DNA from 2 places in the Mangrovibacillus sp. Mu-81 genome. Region 2 is predicted to be linked to the other one. Evidence: a T-box and tRNA genes for the amino acid it is inferred to sense, from the RefSeq annotation. Region 2 holds a T-box; the other holds one or more tRNA genes.
What was found. A T-box is a leader RNA that pairs with one kind of tRNA and senses whether it is charged. The one in region 2 lies ahead of serS (serine--tRNA ligase), so its partner is inferred to be a tRNA-Ser.
Positions count from the first base shown of each region.

Region 1: it has a tRNA-Ser gene. The T-box ahead of serS (serine--tRNA ligase) is inferred to sense a tRNA for this amino acid. The anticodon was not compared.

Region 1 covers NZ_JBAJHU010000002.1:395,612-400,030, forward strand. The annotation lists gene V6B33_RS05565 (FAD-binding oxidoreductase) at 193-1,560, shown strand; tRNA gene V6B33_RS05570 (tRNA-Gly) at 1,737-1,809, opposite strand; tRNA gene V6B33_RS05575 (tRNA-Trp) at 1,829-1,902, opposite strand; tRNA gene V6B33_RS05580 (tRNA-Tyr) at 2,014-2,094, opposite strand; tRNA gene V6B33_RS05585 (tRNA-Ser) at 2,111-2,203, opposite strand; tRNA gene V6B33_RS05590 (tRNA-Val) at 2,353-2,428, opposite strand; gene V6B33_RS05595 (helix-turn-helix domain-containing protein) at 2,655-3,542, shown strand; gene V6B33_RS05600 (hypothetical protein) at 4,073-4,213, opposite strand; gene V6B33_RS05605 (hypothetical protein) at 4,237-4,419, opposite strand, start outside.
Region 2 covers NZ_JBAJHU010000022.1:5,172-9,590, forward strand. The annotation lists gene pdxS (pyridoxal 5'-phosphate synthase lyase subunit PdxS) at 525-1,409, shown strand; gene pdxT (pyridoxal 5'-phosphate synthase glutaminase subunit PdxT) at 1,417-2,004, shown strand; T-box leader at 2,058-2,270, shown strand; gene serS (serine--tRNA ligase) at 2,354-3,628, shown strand; tRNA gene V6B33_RS21810 (tRNA-Ser) at 3,735-3,827, shown strand; gene V6B33_RS21815 (hydrolase) at 3,994-4,353, opposite strand.

The DNA.
Region 1 (4,419 bases), on a different contig from region 2:
GCAGCGGTTATTCAATAAGAAGGGTACATTGTGAATTGGAGATTTCTTCGTGTTCAATGGGATGAAATGATATTCTTGGTGGGTTTCTATTCATGATTCAAGGCGGTATACCGTATACATGTATGATAATTTATGCTAATCTATTTGTAAATATAAAATTTAGAATATTTTAAAAATGGAGGTAGTAGCTGGATGAGCACTGAATGGATCGAGAACCTGCAAGATTTGATAGGGGCTGAACGCGTCAGTATAAGCGAAGGGGATCTTTTCCGGCACAGCAGGGATGAATCGTTTCACGATCCCGTACAGCCGGAAACGGTGGTGTACCCGGAATCGACACAAATGGTCAAAGACATCGTGAACTTTGCAAGGGCGAATAAGCTTCCTATCACCCCTTATGGAGCAGGGTCGGGGCTTGACGGCCAGGCCATTCCCGTTTCAAGGGGCATTTCCATGAATTTTGACCGGATGAAACAGATCATCTCCTTTAACCCTGAAGACTTATCCGTTACAGTCCAGCCCGGTATCACACGCCTTGAGTTGAACCGGGAAATCAACCGGCAGGGACTCTATTTCCCCATCGATCCAGGAGCTGACGCCACGATTGGCGGCATGACTGCGACAAATGCCAGCGGAACGACCGCCGTTCGCTACGGGTCCATGCGCGATCAGGTACTGAACCTTGAAGTCGTGCTGGCGGACGGCAGGATCATCAAAACCGGCAGCACCGCAAAAAAATCATCCAGCGGATATCATCTAAACGGCCTGTTCACCGGTTCGGAAGGAACGTTAGGCATCATCACCGAAATTACCTTGAAACTTCATGGCATCCCGGAACACACGATTGCGGCACGCTGTACGTTCGATACACCAAAACAGTGTGCCGCCGCAGCACAAGCCGTGCTCACGAGCGGCATCCCAGTGGTTCGGATGGAACTCGTTGATGCCCCCAGCATCAAGCAGGTCAATGCTTATGGGGACTACCACTTCCCGGAACAGCATTCGTTATTCTTTGAATTCTCAGGCACACGGACTTCCGCTGAAGAAGATGCCGCATTTGTCGAGGAACTGATGCAGGATATGGGCTGCAGGAACTGGGAGCGGGCAAGCGGATCCATCGATCGTGCCGAGATATGGAAAGCAAGGCACGAACTTGCATACGCCTTCCGTCACCTGAAAGGAAAGGAAGTAATGGGATCCGATGTATGCGTCCCCCTGTCAAAGCTTGCCGACATGGTTGACTTTGCCCGCGCAAAGATTGAAGCAAGCGGGCTGCCTGGAAGTGTCTTCGGCCATGTTGGAGACGGCAACTTCCATACCATCATCGTATATGACCCAAACATCCCTGAAGAGAAATTGACATCGGAGACGATCAATGAACAGCTCATCCTAAAGGCAATTGAAGCTGGTGGAACCTGTACCGGAGAGCATGGCGTCGGTCTTGGGAAGATGAAGTATCAGAGGTTGGAGCATGGTGAAGCGGTAGAGGTGATGAAGTCGTTTAAAGAGCTTCTGGATCCGGATGGGTTGTTGAATCCGGGGAAAATTTTTTGTGATTGAGAGTGGGATAGGATGAAAGAATTCAGGGATATGGATTTAAATGGGACAGTGGACCTGTCCCTCCGTCCCAGGACACAGGACCTGACCCACTGTCCCTAAATAAACTAAAAAGGTCCATTCTTCTACTTCCTCCAAAAAAGGTGAGGAACTACTAGAATGGACCCTTTAATCATTATTGGATCGAGTGATGGGAATCAAACCCACGACATCAGCTTGGAAGGCTGAGTTTTACCATTAAACTATACCCGGACCGTAGTTGAAGCAATTTTGGCAGGGGCAGTAGGAATCGAACCCACACCAAAGGTTTTGGAGACCTTCGTTCTACCGTTAAACTATGCCCCTATAAAATAGATTAATAAATACTCTTCGCTTTGAGCGTATTGCTCCGCTTTCGCTGCCAAAGGTTAAGGAAGCTTATTTTCACTCCGCTTGCGCTCCGTGAAACAAGCTAAATGGAGGGGGGCAGATTCGAACTGCCGAACCCGAAGGAGCGGATTTACAGTCCGCCGCGTTTAGCCACTTCGCTACCCCTCCACGAGAGAATGAAATATGGCGGAGGAAGAGGGATTCGAACCCCCGCGGGCTTTAACACCCCTGTCGGTTTTCAAGACCGATCACTTCAGCCGGACTTGGGTATTCCTCCGTTTGATTGGCTGCTGGTAAAGTTGAGCACCCGAATTTTTAATTACCTATTCTAAGGCTAGCTAAACTTTTGCTTAGTGATGCTCCGCTGTCGCTTCGCAAGGTTAAGGAAGGATATTTTTACTGCGCTGTCGCTTCGTAAGAAATCCATGGTGGAGGATGACGGGATCGAACCGCCGACCCTCTGCTTGTAAGGCAGATGCTCTCCCAGCTGAGCTAATCCTCCCAATAAAGAATGATAGAATATCATCCGTTAGACAAGACCTATATTAATCTATCAATTCCTTTCAAAAAAGTCAACTTCAATTCACAAATTCTTCAATCATAGTAATGGATACCCCTCTTCCCTAATTTCTCATGCACACTGTCTCTATCCCCTGTCATACACAACTTAAATCGATTATTTCTGTTAAACTTGTTAAATATGGATGTTTGAAAAGGGGGGCGGGAATATGGATTATTCTGCAATTGGAAAAAAGATAAGAGAGTTGAGGAAGGTTGTGGGGCTCACGCAAGGTGAACTGGCCGAGGGAGTTTGTACACAGGCGTTGATCAGCAGGATTGAAAAAGGGGATATTTATCCAAGTGCCATGGCATTGTACCAAATCTCCGTCAAGCTTGGTGTTGATGTAAACTACTTCTTTGAAATAGGCACCACACCTCGACTTGATTATATTATGGAAGTGGAAAAACAGTTAAAATTTCACAGAATCAACCGCAGATACGAAGAAATAATAGAACTGGTGAAAGCCGAGGAAAAGAATCCTCTCTTCTATAAAGACATACAGCATCTGCAACTTCTTTATTGGCATAAAGGAATATATGCTTTTGAAGTATTAAATAATGAAGACGATGCATTTTCACTTTTAGATGAAGCTTATTACCTGACTGCCAATCAGAAAAAGGCGATGACAGAAAGAGAGATGCAAATCCTTTCTAGTAAAGGTGCTATTCTTTTTTCATTAAATCGGCACCCTGAAGCCCTCCATCATTACAACCTGGTTGAGACTGCCTTGAAAACGGCTGAGCAACTACATGATAAATCTATCAAAACCAGGTTATTTTATAATATATCCAGAGTACTAACACGCCAAGGCAAATATGAGGAGTCTATCGCTTATTGCCATAAAGCCATCAATTGGTGCATTGAAGAAGAACTGCTGTGGGGTCTTGGAGAATCGAACTATCAAATCGGCTATAACTATGAGCTCCTTCATAATTATGAAGAAGCCCTTCCATTCTTCAAACGTGCTTTTCATATGTTTGAACTCCTGCAAGACAAGAAATATGTAGATTTTATCGAAAAAAAGATGGAACATCTTCTTCAGATCTGGACATAGAGGTTGGGACAAAAAAAACTGCCTAAAGGCGAACATTATCAGTGATGACCCTAATACCACTAATAATTTCCGTGCAAGACTTCGCTTTCCGCGGGTAGCCCGTGAGTCTCCTCGGCAAGCTGCACTGGTCTCACTTGTCTAGCTGCAGGGCCTAGAGGCACATGTAATAAGCCAAACCGACCAAGAAGGCAAAGAGCACCTTCCAGGTCGATTCGACTTATGCCACCAGCCTCTGAGCAAAGCCCTTCCGCTTTTCTAATAAGCTACTTTTCCCGCAGGAGTCTTCGTCTTACACTCAAATTAACCGCTGCAACAAACTATATACTAAATGATGATTTGAACAAAGCTAATAAATAAACCCGAACTTACTTGAACTATAGTTCAGATTAGTTCGGGTTTTATTCAGACTAAAACACTATTATTCCAACCTCATTTCCCTCTTATCTCTCTTAAAATAATGGATATCCCCTCCATTCATCTCATAAAGTTATCTTGTGCAAATAAAAAAAGCATCCTTTGATCGGATGCCACTAGTCGTTCATCGAAGCTTTGGTTTTATTAATTTGATATTCGGAAACCTGCACCAGACCGATGACCTCGGTATCTCCAGCACAACCCTGTAAAGAGATGGAACCACTTCTTTCCTCGATGCTGCCACAAGTGGTATTCACAGTTTCTTCTCCTGACCCATTCTTTAACGAATAGGATAATGTTTCCCCATCACATACTTCAATTCATTCAAACTTACCTGCAGGTTGAAAAAGTTGGATAATGTCACTTGAGACTGCTTACTTTCTTGTACCTCTTCAATAAAATGCAGCAGCTTATCGAGATTTCCCACTTTGCCCTCTTCATCCACGATTACGTCCCCTTTATC
Region 2 (4,419 bases):
CCGTGTCATAAGCCAAACCGGCCAAGAAGGCAAAGAACGCCTGCCCGTCCGATTCGTCTTATGCCACAGCCTCTGTTCAAAGCCCCTCCGCATTTCGTCTTGACATAACATTAGATTTGTTGTTTATTTAGCAGTAGAGCAATATCATCATTCCGATTGTTTTAGTCACATTTTCACTTATGAAATAATTCTATTAAAGAGTTCCAGCTGTTGATTGGAGTGGAAGACGAAGACTCCTGCGGGAGAAGTGACCAATGTGAGACGTGTCCAACTCTGGGGCTTAGAGGCACATGTCATAAGTCAACTCAACCAAGAAGGCAAAGAACGCCTTCGTGGTCGATTCGCCTTATGCCAACCGACTCTGAACAAAGCCCCTCCGTTTTTCTTCCCGCAGGACTGAAGCGACGAGGAGGCTCACGGGTCACCCGCGGAAAGCGAAGTCTCCCACGGAAATCAACAGCGGTATTTATAGAGTATTTTAAGGAGAAATAAAGACGGGCATAGGATAAATATAAGGGGGATACATAATGAATACTGGTACAGATCGTGTTAAAAGAGGTATGGCTGAAATGCAAAAAGGCGGCGTCATCATGGACGTTGTCAATGCAGAGCAGGCAAAGGTTGCTGAAGCTGCAGGAGCAGTTGCGGTAATGGCTTTAGAACGAGTTCCAGCTGACATCCGTGCTGCTGGCGGCGTAGCGAGAATGGCAGACCCTCGTATCGTGGAAGAAGTAATGGGAGCTGTAACGATTCCGGTCATGGCGAAAGCACGTATCGGCCATATCGTCGAAGCGAGAGTACTTGAATCAATGGGTGTTGACTATCTTGACGAAAGTGAAGTCTTGACGCCTGCTGATGAAGAGTACCACTTAAACAAAAGAGATTTCACCGTGCCATTCGTATGCGGATGCCGTGACTTAGGAGAAGCAGCACGACGTATCGGAGAAGGTGCATCCATGCTTCGTACAAAAGGTGAACCTGGAACAGGCAACATCGTCGAAGCGGTCCGCCATATGCGTAAAGTGAATGCTCAGGTTCGTAAGCTTGTAAACATGAACACAGATGAAATCATGACGGAAGCAAAGCTTCTTGGCGCTCCATATGAGTTATTATTGGAAATTAAAGAAAACGGCCGTTTACCGGTTGTGAACTTTGCTGCAGGCGGAATCGCGACTCCGGCTGATGCTGCTCTTATGATGGAATTAGGTGCTGATGGTGTATTCGTAGGTTCAGGTATCTTCAAGTCAGAGAACCCTGAGAAATTTGCGAGAGCGATCGTGGAAGCGACTACGCACTATCAGGACTACAAGTTAATTGCAGACCTTTCTAAAGAACTTGGAGTTGCAATGAAGGGTGTAGAAATTTCTTCAATCCTTCCTGAACAGCGCATGCAGGACCGAGGCTGGTAAGTTTATGATGAGAATAGGTGTATTAGGACTTCAAGGGGCTGTCAGAGAGCATGTCCGATCCATTGAGGCATGTAACGCCGAAGCGGTGGTCGTGAAGCGTACAGAGCAGCTGGACGGACTTGACGGCTTGATCATGCCCGGCGGAGAGAGTACGACAATGAGACGTCTGATCGACCGCTATGGATTTTTAGAGCCATTGAAAGAGTTCGCTGCCAGCGGGAAACCGATATTCGGCACATGTGCCGGCCTCATTCTATTGGCCAATAAGATTGTCGGTTATGATGAACCTCATCTTGGTGTCATGGATGTCATGGTGGAGCGCAACTCCTTTGGCCGTCAAAAGGAAAGCTTCGAAGCCGATTTGAATATTGCGCAAGTGGGAAATCATTTCAATGCCGTGTTCATCCGGGCACCGCATATCGTGGAAGCAGGAGAGGACGTTGAAATCCTGGCCAAGCACAACGAACGCATCGTGCTCGCCCGCCACGGTCAGTTCCTTGGATGCTCATTCCACCCTGAACTGACAGACGACAATCGTTTAACTGCATACTTTATCGAAATGGTGAAAGAGTCAAAAGAGAAAACATTGGCATAAACCTATTGCAAAATGGAAAACATTGTAGTAGATTATGAAATAACCAATATGAGTTTAAAACGTTGACAGGAAATAGTAGTGAAGACTTCTTGCTGAAAGAGAGCCGGTGGTCGGTGCAAACCGGTGCAGAATCTCCATGAATCCATCCTTGAGTGAAATACTGAACCATTCAGTAGGTATTTCCGGTGATTCCGTTACCATCTCTAAGAGGAAGACAGCTTTGTTGTCTTCAATTAGGGTGGCAACGCGGAACCTCCGTCCCTTTACCAGGGACGGGGGTTTTTTATTATTTTCGGAAGGCTTGCCAACGTTCAAATTCTAACACCATATATTAAAAGGAGGAACAAACATGCTGGACATTAAATATTTGAGAGCAAATTTGGAAGAAGTGAAAAACCGTCTTCAGCATCGCGGTGAAGATCTTGAGGACTTTGATAAGTTTGAGGAGCTTGATAAGAGAAGAAGGGAACTTCTAGTGGAAAGCGAGAACTTGAAAAGCAAGCGTAATGAGGTGTCTCAAAAAATTGCCCAGATGAAAAAGGAAAAGCAGGATGCCCAGGACATGATTGTTGAAATGCGTGAAGTCGGCGGCATGGTCAAGAAACTTGATGATGAACTTAGAGGGATCGAGGAAGAGCTGGAGCGCATCCTTTTGTCTATTCCAAATATTCCACATGAAACTGTTCCTGTCGGTGAAACAGAGGACGATAACGTGGAAGCCCGCAAATGGGGTGAAATCCGCGAGTTCGATTTCGAAGCAAAGCCGCATTGGGATATTGCGACCGATCTTGATATTCTTGACTTTGAACGTGCAGGAAAAGTGACGGGAAGCCGGTTTGTCTTCTATAAAGGGCTGGGTGCAAGACTGGAACGTGCTCTGCTGAACTTCATGATGGATTTACACATGGATGAGCACGGATATACAGAAATGATCCCGCCATTCCTTGTGAACCGAGCAAGCATGACAGGCACGGGACAGCTGCCGAAATTTGAAGAAGATGCTTTCCGTATCGAAAGTGAAGATTACTTCCTGGTTCCGACAGCTGAAGTGCCTGTAACGAACTATCACCGCGATGAAATCATCAAAGGCGAAGAGCTGCCGATCAGCTATGTGGCTTACAGCGCCAACTTCCGTTCAGAAGCAGGATCTGCCGGACGTGACACGAGGGGGCTGATCCGTCAGCATCAATTCAACAAAGTAGAGCTTGTCCGCTTTGTGAAGCCTGAAGAGTCTTATGATGAACTTGAAAAATTGACTGGTCATGCTGAAAAAGTACTTCAACTTCTGGAATTGCCATACCGCGTACTATCAATGTGTACAGCAGATCTTGGATTCACGGCTGCGAAGAAATATGATATCGAGGTTTGGATTCCAAGCTATGGGACGTACCGCGAAATCTCTTCTTGCAGTAACTTTGAAGGATTCCAGGCTAGACGTGCGAATATCCGTTTCAGAAGGGAAACAAACGCGAAGCCTGAACATGTTCATACATTGAACGGCTCTGGATTGGCCCTTGGCCGTACAGTAGCGGCTCTACTGGAGAATTACCAGCAGGAAGACGGATCTGTCATCGTACCGGAAGTTCTTCGTCCATACATGGGCGGGGCAGAATTTATTAAGTAACAGCTGCAAAAGGAGGCATCCGGCGGGTACCGGGTGCCTTTCATATTTTTTTATGAAAATCCTTGACTCCATTTTGCCACCATGATATTATAATTCTTGTCGATACGGAGGAATACCCAAGTCCGGCTGAAGGGATCGGTCTTGAAAACCGACAGGGGTGTTAAAGCCCGCGGGGGTTCGAATCCCTCTTCCTCCGCCATTGATTTATTTATAACCCAGCGCATAAATATTGGAGATTTTAAATTCGTTACTGGAGATGTAACGAATTTTTTTGGTTTCTGTAGATTTTTATATATTATAAATAATATGACAATTTAAGGAGAGAGCATATAAAGTGCCCTGCACAGGGTACAGGGCACTGCATTCTATTTCAAATTCTCGATATCTTCTCTTTTGTTCTTATCTTTGTTGTAATTCAGTACACCCATCTCTTTAATATTTCTACGTGTTTCCTCGGTCCCCAGTTTGAAGATCATTTCAAAAATTTCCTTCATTGAATGGTCATATTGGGCATTTTCCGGGTCTTTATGGTATTCACGGAACGGGATGTGCGCCCTTGTAAATGTCGACATCTCATCATCATGATTTTTTTCTAATAATGTCTTTAGTTTGGTTACTTCTTCAGGAGTAGCCCTAATTTGATAACTGACACTCTTTGCTTCTTCGGCATGAGGCACGACATCTCCGCTGCTAATATCTATAAAGTACGTATTTCTTGTTTCCATGCTGTTCATCTCCCTTTAATTCTCTTCTTGTTATATACATACCTCCTAACCAGTGATCATAAACGA